Regions from separate parts of the Micromonospora sp. NPDC005163 genome, predicted to be linked through region 2. Evidence: predicted binding sites of a transcription regulator. Region 2 holds the regulator's gene; each other region holds the start of a gene.
The links. The regulator HrcA, encoded in region 2, represses chaperone genes, less so after heat shock. The targets are predictions, from matches to a motif close to GGTTNGCACNCTCNNNNNGAGNGTGCNAACC.
Positions count from the first base shown of each region.

Region 1 (3,950 bases), on a different contig from region 2:
GGCCGGACCCTGGAAGATCGTGAACCATTCCAGCCGTTGCTGAGGAGGGTTCATGTCCGACCAGCCGCCCCCGGCCTCCCCACCCCCGGGTCAGCCCGACCCGTCCGGCCCGCACCCGGCCGCGTCAAGTCCTCCCGCTGGTGACCCGACCGCGCCATCCCCCTGGGGCCCGCCGCCGGGTGCCCCTCCCGGCTGGGATCCGAGCGTGCCGCCCGCCTGGGGGCCGCCACCGGGCGCGCCTCCGCAGGGTTGGGTGTTCCCGCCCACCGGCGGCTACCCGGTCGGCGCCGGGCCGTACGGCGGGCAGCCCTGGTACCCGGGACCCCCGGCCTCCGGGTGGTATCCGCCGGGCCTCGATCCGGCGGACCGGCTGGTCACCCCACCGGGGGCCGGGCTGGGCGCCTGGTTCGACCGGTGCGTCGGCGCGGTCCGGCGTGGCTGGCGACTGCTGCTGCCCATCCTGCTGCTCACGCAGGTGCTGCCGGCGGCGGTGCTGTCGGTGCTCTCGCTCGGGCTGGACCCGACCGCGAAGTGGGAGACGACCGCCGTCGAGGAGTCGACCTCCCTGCCGGACACCTTCTTCACCGACCTGGCGACCATGTTCCTGGTGCTCATCGGCGGCAGCCTGCTGATCGGGTTGGTGCAGGCCGTGGGCTGGGCGGCCGGCACCTGGGTGATCACCCGTCAGGCGGTCGGTGAGCCGGTCAGCCTGGGGGAGGCGCTGCGCTACGGCCTGCGCCGCGCGCTCGGGCTCTGGGGCTGGACGCTGCTGATCGGCGTGATCGTCGGCCTGGGCGTCTGCTTCTGCGTCCTCCCCGGCATCTATCTCGCCTTCGCGCTCAGCATGGCCGGGCCGGTCTATCTCTTCGAGCGGGAGAACCCGATCGGCCGGTCGTTCCGGATGTTCCACGACCGGCTGGGGCTGCTGCTGGGTCGGGTGGCGCTGGTGGCGGCGGCGCTGATCGTCGGCACTGTGGTCGCCGGCGTGCTGGAGGGGGTCGGCAGCGCCCCGTTCGGGGCCGACCCACTCGCCACCCCGGGTTCCGCGATCGGCGTGGTGCTGGTGATCGCCGTCGGCGCGGTGCTGGCCCTCCCCGTCCATCTCGCGCAACTGGTGGGGCTGCTGGTGACGTACGCCGAGCAGCGGGCCCATGAGGGGCCGGTGAACGGCGCCGGACTAGCCGCGGAACTCCGTTGACCGAGGCGTTCGTGCTTGCACTCGGCAGGGGAGAGTGCTAAACAAGTCATTGGCACTCGCATACCGTGAGTGCCAATGGTCGGGACGGTGGGGCCAGGGTCGCGCCGGCGCGGAGACGCCGGGGTGACACATGGCCGGTCGTCGCGGGCTATCCGGCCCGGCCGAAGGACGTCGTCGTCGCCAGGTGGCGACGTCCCAAGGTGCGTACACCAGGCGGCCCACCCGGGGCACACATCTCGGGTGGCCCGTGAGTGTCCAGGAGGACAACGCCGTATGGCCAAGATGATCGCGTTCGACGAAGAGGCGCGCCGCGGCCTCGAGCGGGGCATGAACCAGCTCGCCGACGCCGTAAAGGTGACCCTCGGCCCCAAGGGCCGCAACGTCGTGCTCGAGAAGAAGTGGGGTGCCCCCACCATCACCAACGATGGTGTGAGCATCGCCAAGGAGATCGAGCTCGAGGACCCGTACGAGAAGATCGGCGCTGAGCTGGTCAAGGAGGTCGCCAAGAAGACCGACGACGTTGCCGGTGACGGCACGACGACGGCGACCGTCCTGGCCCAGGCCCTGGTTCGCGAGGGCCTGCGCAACGTGGCCGCCGGCGCCAACCCGATGGCCCTGAAGCGGGGCATCGAGGCTGCGGTCGCGAGCGTCTCGGAGGAGCTGTCCAAGCTCGCCAAGGACGTCGAGACCAAGGAGCAGATCGCTTCCACCGCCTCCATCTCCGCTGGCGACAGCACCGTCGGCGAGATCATCGCCGAGGCGATGGACAAGGTCGGCAAGGAAGGCGTCATCACCGTCGAGGAGAGCAACACCTTCGGGCTGGAGCTGGAGCTCACCGAGGGTATGCGCTTCGACAAGGGCTACATCTCGGCCTACTTCATGACCGACCCGGAGCGCATGGAGGCCGTCTTCGACGACCCCTACCTCCTGATCGTCAACAGCAAGATCTCGTCGGTCAAGGACCTGCTCCCGATCCTCGAGAAGGTCATGCAGTCGGGCAAGCCGCTGCTGATCATCTCCGAGGACATCGAGGGCGAGGCCCTGGCCACCCTGGTCGTCAACAAGGTCCGGGGCACCTTCAAGTCCGTCGCCGTCAAGGCTCCGGGCTTCGGTGACCGCCGCAAGGCCATGCTCGCCGACATCGCCATCCTCACCGGTGGCCAGGTCATCAGCGAGGAGGTCGGCCTCAAGCTGGACGCCGTCGGCCTCGACATGCTGGGCCGCGCCCGCAAGGTCGTGGTGACCAAGGACGAGACCACCATCGTCGACGGTGCCGGCGACGCCGACCAGATCCAGGGTCGGGTCAACCAGATCCGGGCCGAGATCGACAAGAGCGACTCCGACTACGACCGTGAGAAGCTGCAGGAGCGGCTGGCCAAGCTGGCCGGTGGCGTTGCGGTGATCAAGGTCGGCGCGGCCACCGAGGTCGAGCTCAAGGAGCGCAAGCACCGCATCGAGGACGCCGTTCGCAACGCGAAGGCCGCCGTCGAGGAGGGCATCGTCCCGGGTGGTGGCGTCGCGCTGGTGCAGGCCGGCAAGACCGCCTTCGACAAGCTGGACCTGGTCGGCGACGAGGCGACCGGTGCCAACATCGTCAAGGTCGCGCTGGACGCCCCGCTGCGGCAGATCGCCGTCAACGCCGGCCTCGAGGGCGGCGTTGTGGTGGAGAAGGTCCGTAACATCGAAGCGGGTCACGGCCTCAACGCCGCCAACGGCGAGTACGTGGACCTGCTGGCCGCGGGCATCATCGACCCGGCCAAGGTGACCCGGTCGGCGCTGCAGAACGCCGCTTCCATCGCGGCGCTCTTCCTCACCACCGAGGCCGTCGTCGCGGACAAGCCGGAGAAGACCCCGGCTGCCCCGGCTGGCCCGGGTGGCGGGGACATGGACTTCTGAGTCCAGATCCGACACCGAACGGGGCGGGCCGCTGACGCGGTCCGCCCCGTTCGTCGTCAGGTGGGTAGCGGGCGCTGGTTGCGCCGCTTCTGCGCCCGGTCGTACGGCGGGGGCAGTTGGATCGGCGCGTCCACCATCTCCTGCGACTCCTCGGCCACCGGCTCGCCGTTGGTGGTCATCTCGGCCAACTGCTCGGCGTCGCCGTAGTCGAGCCGGTCGAGCGGCAGTTGGCCGGGGAGTTCGCCGACCGGTTTCCAGGTGACCTGCGGGCCGTCCTCGGTCTGGTCGTCATCCGTGGTCATGGCTGCCTCCTCTACCGAAACGGTAGGGGGCGTCGATGCCCGACGCGGGCGAATGGCACTATCTGAGTCTATATCCCATTCGCCCTTATTTGGCGTTCAGCGTCCGCCGGTACAGGAAGAAGACCCGCTCGATCCGGGCGCCGGCGCTGCCGGAGTAGAACGGCACCGGCCCCACCCAGCCGATCTGCGCCTGGTCCAGCCCCGCTTCCCGCTGATCGCGCAGGCAGCGACGCAGCAGCACCCCGCCGATGCCCGAACCCTCGGCGGCCGGCGCGGTACCCATCGGCCCGAACCAGCTCGGCCGAGACGAGCCGTAGGCGGCGAAGCCGAGCAGCTCGCCCGCCCGCTCCGCCACGTGGCATCCGGCGCCGTCGCGACCCACCGACCCGGCCAACTCGCCGTCCCACGCGCCGCCGAAGGTGGACCGGGCGAACGCCGCCAGCGCCGGAAGGTCCTCCGGCTCTGCCCGGCGTACCGTGATCCCCTGCCCGGCCAGCCGCCGCTCGGCCGCCTCGGTGGACCGCAACGCCGGCGACCCGTCGTACGACAGGTCG
Region 1 is NZ_JBSFYP010000083.1:15,114-19,063, reverse strand. It holds gene ACWD6N_RS33350 (hypothetical protein) at 206-1,198, shown strand; gene groL (chaperonin GroEL) at 1,472-3,094, shown strand; gene ACWD6N_RS33340 (hypothetical protein) at 3,151-3,396, opposite strand; gene ACWD6N_RS33335 (GNAT family N-acetyltransferase) at 3,482-3,950, opposite strand, start outside.
Region 1: groL (chaperonin GroEL) is a predicted target of HrcA. The motif match lies at 1,246-1,276, and genes of this name have one in related genera.

Region 2 (3,950 bases):
CTGGTCCGGGTCGAGCTTGGTCGGCGTCCGGACGTCCAGGTGCACGTAGAGGTCGCCCCGCCCGGTGCCACGCAGGTGCGGCACACCGCGGGCGCGCAGCCGCAGCGTGCTGGCGGGCTGGGTGCCTGCCTTGACGTCGACCGTCTCCTCGCTGTCCAGCGTCTTGATGGTCAGCCGGGTGCCCAGCGCCGCCGCCGTCATCGGGACGGTGACCCGGCAGTGCAGGTCGTCGCCCTTGCGGGAGTACACGTCGTGCGGCCGCTCGTGAATCTCCACGTAGAGGTCACCGGCGGTGCCGCCACCCGGGCCCACCTCGCCCTGCTGGGCCAGCCGGATCCGCATGCCGTCCTCGACGCCGGCGGGGATCTTCACGGTCAGCGAACGGCGGGTGCGCACCCGGCCGTCGCCTGCGCAGGTGGGGCAGGGGTGCGGGATGGTGGTGCCGTAGCCCTGGCAGACGGTGCACGGCCGGGCGGAGACCACCTGGCCGAGGAAGGTGCGCTGCACCGACTGCACCTCGCCCCGGCCGCCGCACGCCTCGCAGGTGGCCAGGTGGGTGCCGGCGGCCGTGCCGGCGCCGGAACAGGTGGTGCAGAGCACCGCGGTGTCGACGGTGATCGGCGCCTCGACCCCGAACGCCGTCTCGTGCAGGTCCAGCTCCAGCCGCAGGATCGCGTCGGCGCCCGGCCGGGTCCGCGGGCGCGGGCCGCGCGCGCCACCCGCCGCGCCGCCGAAGAACGCGTCCATGATGTCCTGGAACCCGACGAACGGGCCGGCGCCGCCCGGACCACCCGGGCCGCCGGCGCCGCCGCCACCCGGGGCGAGCGGATCGCCACCGAGGTCGACGATCTGCCGCTTCCGGTCGTCCGAGAGCACCTCGTACGCGGCGTTGATGTCCTTGAACTTCTCCTGAGCCTCCGGGTCCGGATTGACGTCCGGGTGGAACTGGCGCGCCAGCTTGCGGTAGGCGCGCTTGATCTCGTCATCGGAGGCTTCCCGGCTCACACCGAGAATGCCGTAGTAGTCCCTGGCCACTGCGTTCCGTGTCCTCATGTTCGTCTCGCGTTGCGCCGGTCGGCGGCCGCAGCCGGCCGTCGGCCCTGACTGGTCAGTTCTGGGCCAGCAACTCGCCCACGTAGCGTGCCACGGCGCGCACCGTGGCGATGGTGCCGGGGTAGTCCATCCGGGTGGGCCCCAGCACCCCCAGGCCACCCACGATGGTGGCGCCCGGGCCGTACCCGGTGCTGACCACCGAGGCGGCACGCAGGTTGTCGAACTCGTTCTCGTCGCCGATCAGCACCCGGGTCGTGCTCGGCTCGGTCTCGCCGATGAGCTTGAGCAACACGACCTCCTCCTCCAGCGCCTCGAGGATCGGCCGCAGCGAGCCCTGGAAGTCGAGCAGCCCGCCCCGGGTGAGGTTGGCGGTGCCGGCCAGCGCGATGCGCTCCTCGTGCCGCTCGACCAGCGTCTCCAGCAGCACGGTGGAGAGCGTGGTCATCGCCGGGCGCAGCTCGGACGGCGCCTCTTCGACCAGCGCCTGCACCAGCGGCGGCGTGTCGGACAGTCGGGCGCCGGCGAGCTTCTCGTTGACCAGTCGGCGCAGGTCGGTGACGTCGTCGGGATGCACCGGCCCGGGCAGCTCCACCAGCCGCTGCTCCACCCGCCCGGTGTCGGCGATCATGACGAGCATCAGCCGGGTGGTGGAGATCGGCACCAGCTCCAGATGGCGCACCGAGGAGCGGGCCAGGCTCGGGTACTGCACCACGGCCACCTGCCGGGTCAATTGGGCGAGCAGCCGTACGGTGCGGTGCACGACGTCGTCGAGGTCGACCGCGCCGACCAGGAAGCGCTCGATGGCCCGGCGCTCGGCCGGGCTGAGCGGCTTTACCCGGGACAGCCGGTCCACGAAGAGCCGGTAGCCGCGGTCGGTGGGCACCCGGCCGGCACTGGTGTGCGGCTGCCGGATGTAGCCCTCCTCCTCCAGCACGGCCATGTCGTTGCGGACCGTGGCCGGGGAGACACCGAGCTGGTGCCGCTCGACCAGCGCCTTGCTGCCGACCGGCTCCTGCGTGGAGACGTAGTCCTCGACGATGGCGCGGAGCACGGCGAGCTTGCGGTCGTCCAGACCCATCCTCCGCACCTCCTGTCGCACGTCGGCCGCCGGCACGGCGGGGCCGGCGGGCCGTACTGGCACTCGACTGTAACGAGTGCCAGTCTACGTCGGCGTGCCCCCCAGCGCGATGATCAAGGCCGCCGCTGTCCGTTCAGACAGGCTGGCCCGGCGGTGTCGCTCTGGTGGGCGTTGCCACGGGCCCCTACCGTGACATCCATGACTGAACCACCTCGCCCTCCCGGTGCGGGAGACCCCGGCGATCAGCCGCCGGAGCCGACCTACCCGCCGGCCGCTCCCGGCCCGGCCTCCTCGGCCGAGCCACCCACCGCACCACTGTCCGGGGCACCCGGCCCGGGCGGCTATCCCCCGGCCGGTGGCTATCCGCCGCCCACCGGTGACCAACCGCCGTCGGGCGGCTACCCTCCGCCACCCGGGGGCTATCCCCCTGGCGGCTATCCGACCGGCGGCGCCTACGGCGGCCCCGGCGGCGGCTACGCCAGCAACGAGGACAAGACCTGGGCACTGGTCGCGCACTTCGGCGGCGCCGCCGGCGCGCTGATCAGCTTCGGCCCGCTGGGCTTCGTCGCCCCGCTCATCGCCTATCTGGCCCGCGGTCAGCAGTCGCCGGCCGTCCGGGCGCAAGCCCTGGCCGCGCTGAACTTCCAGATCCTCTGGTCGATCATCGCGTTCGTGCTGCTCTTCGTGAGCTGGTGCCTGCTCTTCCTGCCCAGCATCGCGGTGGTGGTGATCCAGATCCTGTTCGGGATCATCGCCGGGATGAAGGCCAACGAGGGCCAGCTCTACCGCTACCCGATGTCGGCCAGTTTCATCAAGTGACCCGGGTCGGCCGCTCCCCCGGCCGACCCGGTGCACCGCCGTCGGTCGACCGGCGGGCCGACTGCCGACGGCCGTCGGGCCGACCGGCGGCGGCACGCCGGCTCAGGGCAGCAGGTCGCGCACCACGGCGTCGGCGAGCAGTCGGCCGCGCAGGGTGAGCACCGCCCGGCCGGCCGCGTACTCCGGTGCGGCCAGCAGTCCGTTGGCCAGCGCCCGTTCGGCGCCGGCCCGGCCGGTGGCGTCGAGCACCGCCAGCGGCAGCCCGGTGGCGAGCCGCAGCCGGAGCATGACGTCCTCCATGTGCGCCTCGTCGCCGGTGAGCACCTCCCGGGCGAGGCCGGGTGACGCGCCGGCGGCCAGCCGCTCAGCGTACGCCGACGGGTGCTTGACGTTCCACCAGCGCACCCCGCCGACGTGGCTGTGCGCCCCGGGGCCCAGCCCCCACCAGTCGGCGCCGGTCCAGTAGAGCAGGTTGTGCCGGCACCGGGCCTCGTCGGTGCGGGCCCAGTTGGAGACCTCGTACCAGGACAGGCCGGCGGCGTCGAGGGCAGCCTCCGCGGCCAGGTAACGGTCCGCGGCGACGTCGTCGCTGGGGTACGGCAGTTCGCCGCGACGCATCCGGGCGGCCAGCCGGGTGCCGTCCTCCACGATCAGGGCGTACGCGCTGACGTGGTCCACCCCGGCTGCGACCACCTGCTCCAGCGAGGCGGCGAAGTCCTCGGCCCGCTCCCCCGGGGTGCCGTAGATCAGGTCCAGGTTGACGTGCTCGAAACCGGCGTCGCGCGCCTCCAGGGCGGCGGCGGTGGCCCGACCGGCGCTGTGCTTGCGGTCCAGGATCGCCAGCACCCCCGGGGAGGCGGACTGCATGCCGAGCGAGATCCGGGTGTAGCCGGCGGCCCGCAGCAGCTTCAGCGACTCCGGGGTGACCGACTCCGGGTTGGCCTCGGTGGTCACCTCGGCGTCGGCGGCCAGCCCCCAGGTGCGGTCGATGCCGTCGAGG
Region 2 is NZ_JBSFYP010000005.1:32,001-35,950, reverse strand. It holds gene dnaJ (molecular chaperone DnaJ) at 1-1,035, opposite strand, end outside; gene hrcA (heat-inducible transcriptional repressor HrcA) at 1,109-2,131, opposite strand; gene ACWD6N_RS06115 (DUF4870 domain-containing protein) at 2,330-2,950, shown strand; gene hemW (radical SAM family heme chaperone HemW) at 3,053-3,950, opposite strand, start outside.

Region 3 (3,950 bases), on a different contig from region 2:
GTGAGCTCGTGGCGGCGGGTCTCGTCGCCGTCCGCTCCCTGCCGGTAGAGCGTGGCGCGGCGGGGCACCTCCGCCAGCTCGCCGCACCAGAGCGCGGCCTCGACCAGGTCGCCGTCCACGCCGACCCACTCGGCCTCCGCGCCCGCCGGGATGAGCGCGTGATCCAGGCCCGGCGCCACCTTGACGACGGTGCGTGGCACCCGCTCGGCGAGCCCGGTGACGAAGTCCCACGGCGGCGAGTAGGCGCGCGGGTCGAAGATCCGCCGCCCGGTGCCGGCCCGGCGACGGGCCGGGTCGCAGAAGACCCCGTCGACCCGGGAGACGTCGAACGTGGTGGCGTCGCCGCACTCGACCGTGAACAGCTCGGCCAGCCCGTGCGCCGCGGCGTTGGCGGCGGCCATCGCGGCGGTCACCGGATCGGCCTCCACCCCGTACACCCGGATGCCGGCGCGGGCCGCGGCGAGCGCGTCGGCACCGAGCCCGCAGCCGAGGTCGGCCAGGGTACGCACGCCGGCCGCGCGCAGCCGGGCGGCCCGGCGGTCGGCGACCACCCGGCGGGTGGCCTGCTCCAGCCCGGCGCGGGTGAGGAACATCCCGGCGGCGGCCGGGCCGAACTTGCCGACCGCCCGATGGCGCAGCTCGGCCTGGGTCAGTGCCGCCGAGGCCAGTGCCGGCGGCACACCGGTCGCGCGCAGGGCCGACGCCGCGACCAGCGGGTCACCGCCGGCCAGCCCGGCCGCCGCCGCGAGCGCGGCCGACCCCTCGGGGGTACGCAGCGCCGCCAACTGGTCGAGATCCACCCGAGCATTGTCCCGGGCCGACCGGACTGGCCGGACAGTGGTGTCAGTCGGTGGGCGTGGCGGCGACGAAGGCCCGCCAGCTCGCCGGGGGGAAGGTGAGCGCCGGCCCGGCCGGGTCCTTGCTGTCGCGCACGGCGACCACGCCGGGCAGGTTGTCGGCGACCTCGACACAGGCGCCGCCGTTGCTGTTGCTGCGGGAGGACTTGCGCCAGGTGGCGTGGGTCAGGTCCATGTCTGCACCACTTCCTCGATCAGCCGGGCGGACTGCCGGCATGGCAGCGCCTCGCCGGTCACAGTCTCCCAGCGCCGCTCCAGGGCGGCAACGTCGTTCGGGCTGTCCACGGTCTGCCCCCGGAGCTGGTTGTCCAGGTGGGCCAGCTCGGCCCCGTTCTGGAGCCGGGCCAGGATGAACGGGCCGTTGAGCCCGACATGCCAGGGAGCGTCGGCCGGCACGACCCGGACCTGCACGTTCGGCTCGGTGCCCACAACCAGCAAATGCTGTAGCTGCTCGCGCATGGTCTCCCGGTCGCCGAGTTGCCGGCGCAGCGTGTGCTCCTCCAGCACCGCGACGAGGTGCGGACGCGGCTCGGCGGCCAGCAGGGACTGCCGGGCGAGCCGGGCGACCACCCGCGTCTCCACCTCGTCGGCGGTCAGCTCGCCGCCCACGCCGAGCATCGCCCGCGCGTACCCCTCGGTCTGGAGCAGGCCGGGGATCACCGTCGGGTCGTACCAGCGCAGCGCCGCCGCCTCCCGCTCATTCTCGTCCCACGGGCGGAACCAGTCCGGCGCGGCGTGGAAGCGGATCAGCTCCAGCATGCCGACGAAGAGACCGCCGGTGTCCAGGGTCGAGTCGATGCGGCCGACGTAGTCCGGCTTGACCGGGCTCTGCCCGGTCTCGACCGCACTCACGTACGACGATGAATAGTTGATCAGTTTGCCCAGCTCCTCCTGGCTGAGCCCGCGCGCCTGGCGTGCGCGGCGTAGCTGTTCGTGCAGGAACGTCAGTGTCGGTATCCGGGACACTCGGCTCCCCTTTCCGCGGCTTCTGGTGGAGGCAACCGACGGTAGGGAGATGGCCACTCTGTGGCGAGGTGTTCCCGGCGTGTTGCGGTAACGACTGGCGGATCTGTGGCGACACGGCGAACGGTGCGTTGGCACTCTCCTTGACGGAGTGCTAGCCACGGAATAACCTGCGATTAGCACTCTCACCCTGAGGGTGCCAGCTTCCGGGTTTCACGACCCGGGTGCGAAACGCCAGGCGGACCGGCACCCGCGACGACGGCCCCGCCCGGTGGCATGTGGCAGATTGACGCTGGTCGGCCCCGCCGGCCAGCAACGAAACCAATACCCCAGGAGGGTATGCCCGTGACTACCGCGACCAAGGTTGCGATCAAGCCGCTCGAGGACCGGATCGTGGTCCAGGCGAACGAGGCTGAGACCACCACGGCGTCGGGCATCGTGATCCCCGACACCGCCAAGGAGAAGCCGCAGGAGGGCACTGTCCTCGCTGTCGGCCCGGGCCGGATCGACGACAACGGCAACCGTGTGCCGCTCGACGTCAAGGTCGGCGACACCGTTCTCTACTCGAAGTACGGCGGCACCGAGGTCAAGTACGCCGGCGAGGAGTACCTGGTGCTCTCCGCCCGCGACGTCCTCGCGGTCATCGAGAAGTAAGCAACCGATCAGTGCCATTGCCCCGGTCCGGCTCGCCGGGCCGGGGCAGTGGCGCTTCGAAGGGACATTCATGGCGAAGATCCTGAGCTTCTCGGACGACGCCCGGCACCTGCTGGAGCACGGTGTCAACGCCCTCGCGGACGCGGTCAAGGTCACCCTCGGCCCGCGCGGGCGCAACGTCGTCCTGGACAAGAAATTCGGTGCGCCGACGATCACCAACGATGGTGTGACCATCGCCAAGGAGATCGAGCTCACCAACCCCTACGAGAACCTCGGCGCGCAGCTGGTCAAGGAGGTGGCGACCAAGACCAACGACGTCGCCGGCGACGGGACCACCACCGCGACCGTGCTGGCCCAGGCCATGGTTCGCGAGGGCCTGCGCAACGTGACCGCCGGGACCAACCCGGCCGGGCTCAAGCGGGGCATCGACGCGGCGGCCACCAAGATCTCTGAGGCGCTGCTCGGTCGGGCCGCGGAGGTCACCGGCAAGGAGTCGATCGCGAACGTGGCGACGATCTCCGCGCAGGACTCCACCATCGGCGAGCTGATCGCCGAGGCGATGGAGCGGGTCGGCCGCGACGGTGTCATCACCGTCGAGGAGGGCTCGATGCTCACCACCGAACTGGACGTGACCGAGGGTCTCCAGTTCGACAAGGGCTTCATCTCGCCGAACTTCGTCACCGACCTGGAGGGTCAGGAGTCCGTCCTTGAGGACGCGTACATCCTGGTCACCACCCAGAAGATCTCGGCGATCGAGGAGCTGCTGCCGCTGCTGGAGAAGGTCCTGCAGAACAGCAAGCCCCTGCTGATCATCGCCGAGGACGTGGACGGCCAGGCGCTCTCCACCCTGGTGGTCAACTCGCTGCGCAAGACCCTCAAGGTCTGCGCCGTGAAGGCCCCGGGCTTCGGCGACCGGCGCAAGGCGATGCTCCAGGACATCGCGATCTCCACCGGCGCCGAGCTGGTCGCCCCGGAGCTGGGCTACAAGCTCGACCAGGTCGGCCTGGAGGTGCTCGGCACCGCCCGGCGCGTCGTGGTCGACAAGGAGAACACCACGATCGTCGACGGCGGCGGCCAGAAGGCCGACGTCGCCGACCGGGTGGCCCAGATCCGCAAGGAGATCGAGGCCTCCGACTCCGACTGGGACCGGGAGAAGCTGGCCGAGCGGCTGGCGAAGCTCTCCGGCGGCATCGCCGTGATCAAGGTGGGCGCGGCGACCGAGGTCGAGATGAAGGAGCGCAAGCACCGCATCGAGGACGCCATCGCGGCGACCAAGGCCGCGGTCGAGGAGGGCACCGTGCCCGGCGGCGGCGCCGCCCTGGTGCAGATCCTCCCGGTGCTCGACGACGACCTGGGCTTCACCGGTGACGAGAAGGTCGGCGTCTCGATCGTGCGCAAGTCGCTGGTCGAGCCGCTGCGCTGGATCGCGCAGAACGCCGGTCACGACGGCTACGTCGTGACCCAGAAGGTCGCCGA
Region 3 is NZ_JBSFYP010000033.1:45,405-49,354, forward strand. It holds gene ACWD6N_RS22320 (THUMP-like domain-containing protein) at 1-800, opposite strand, end outside; gene ACWD6N_RS22325 (DUF397 domain-containing protein) at 844-1,032, opposite strand; gene ACWD6N_RS22330 (helix-turn-helix domain-containing protein) at 1,023-1,823, opposite strand; gene groES (co-chaperone GroES) at 2,160-2,474, shown strand; gene groL (chaperonin GroEL) at 2,545-3,950, shown strand, end outside.
Region 3: groES (co-chaperone GroES) is a predicted target of HrcA. The motif match lies at 1,995-2,025, and genes of this name have one in related genera.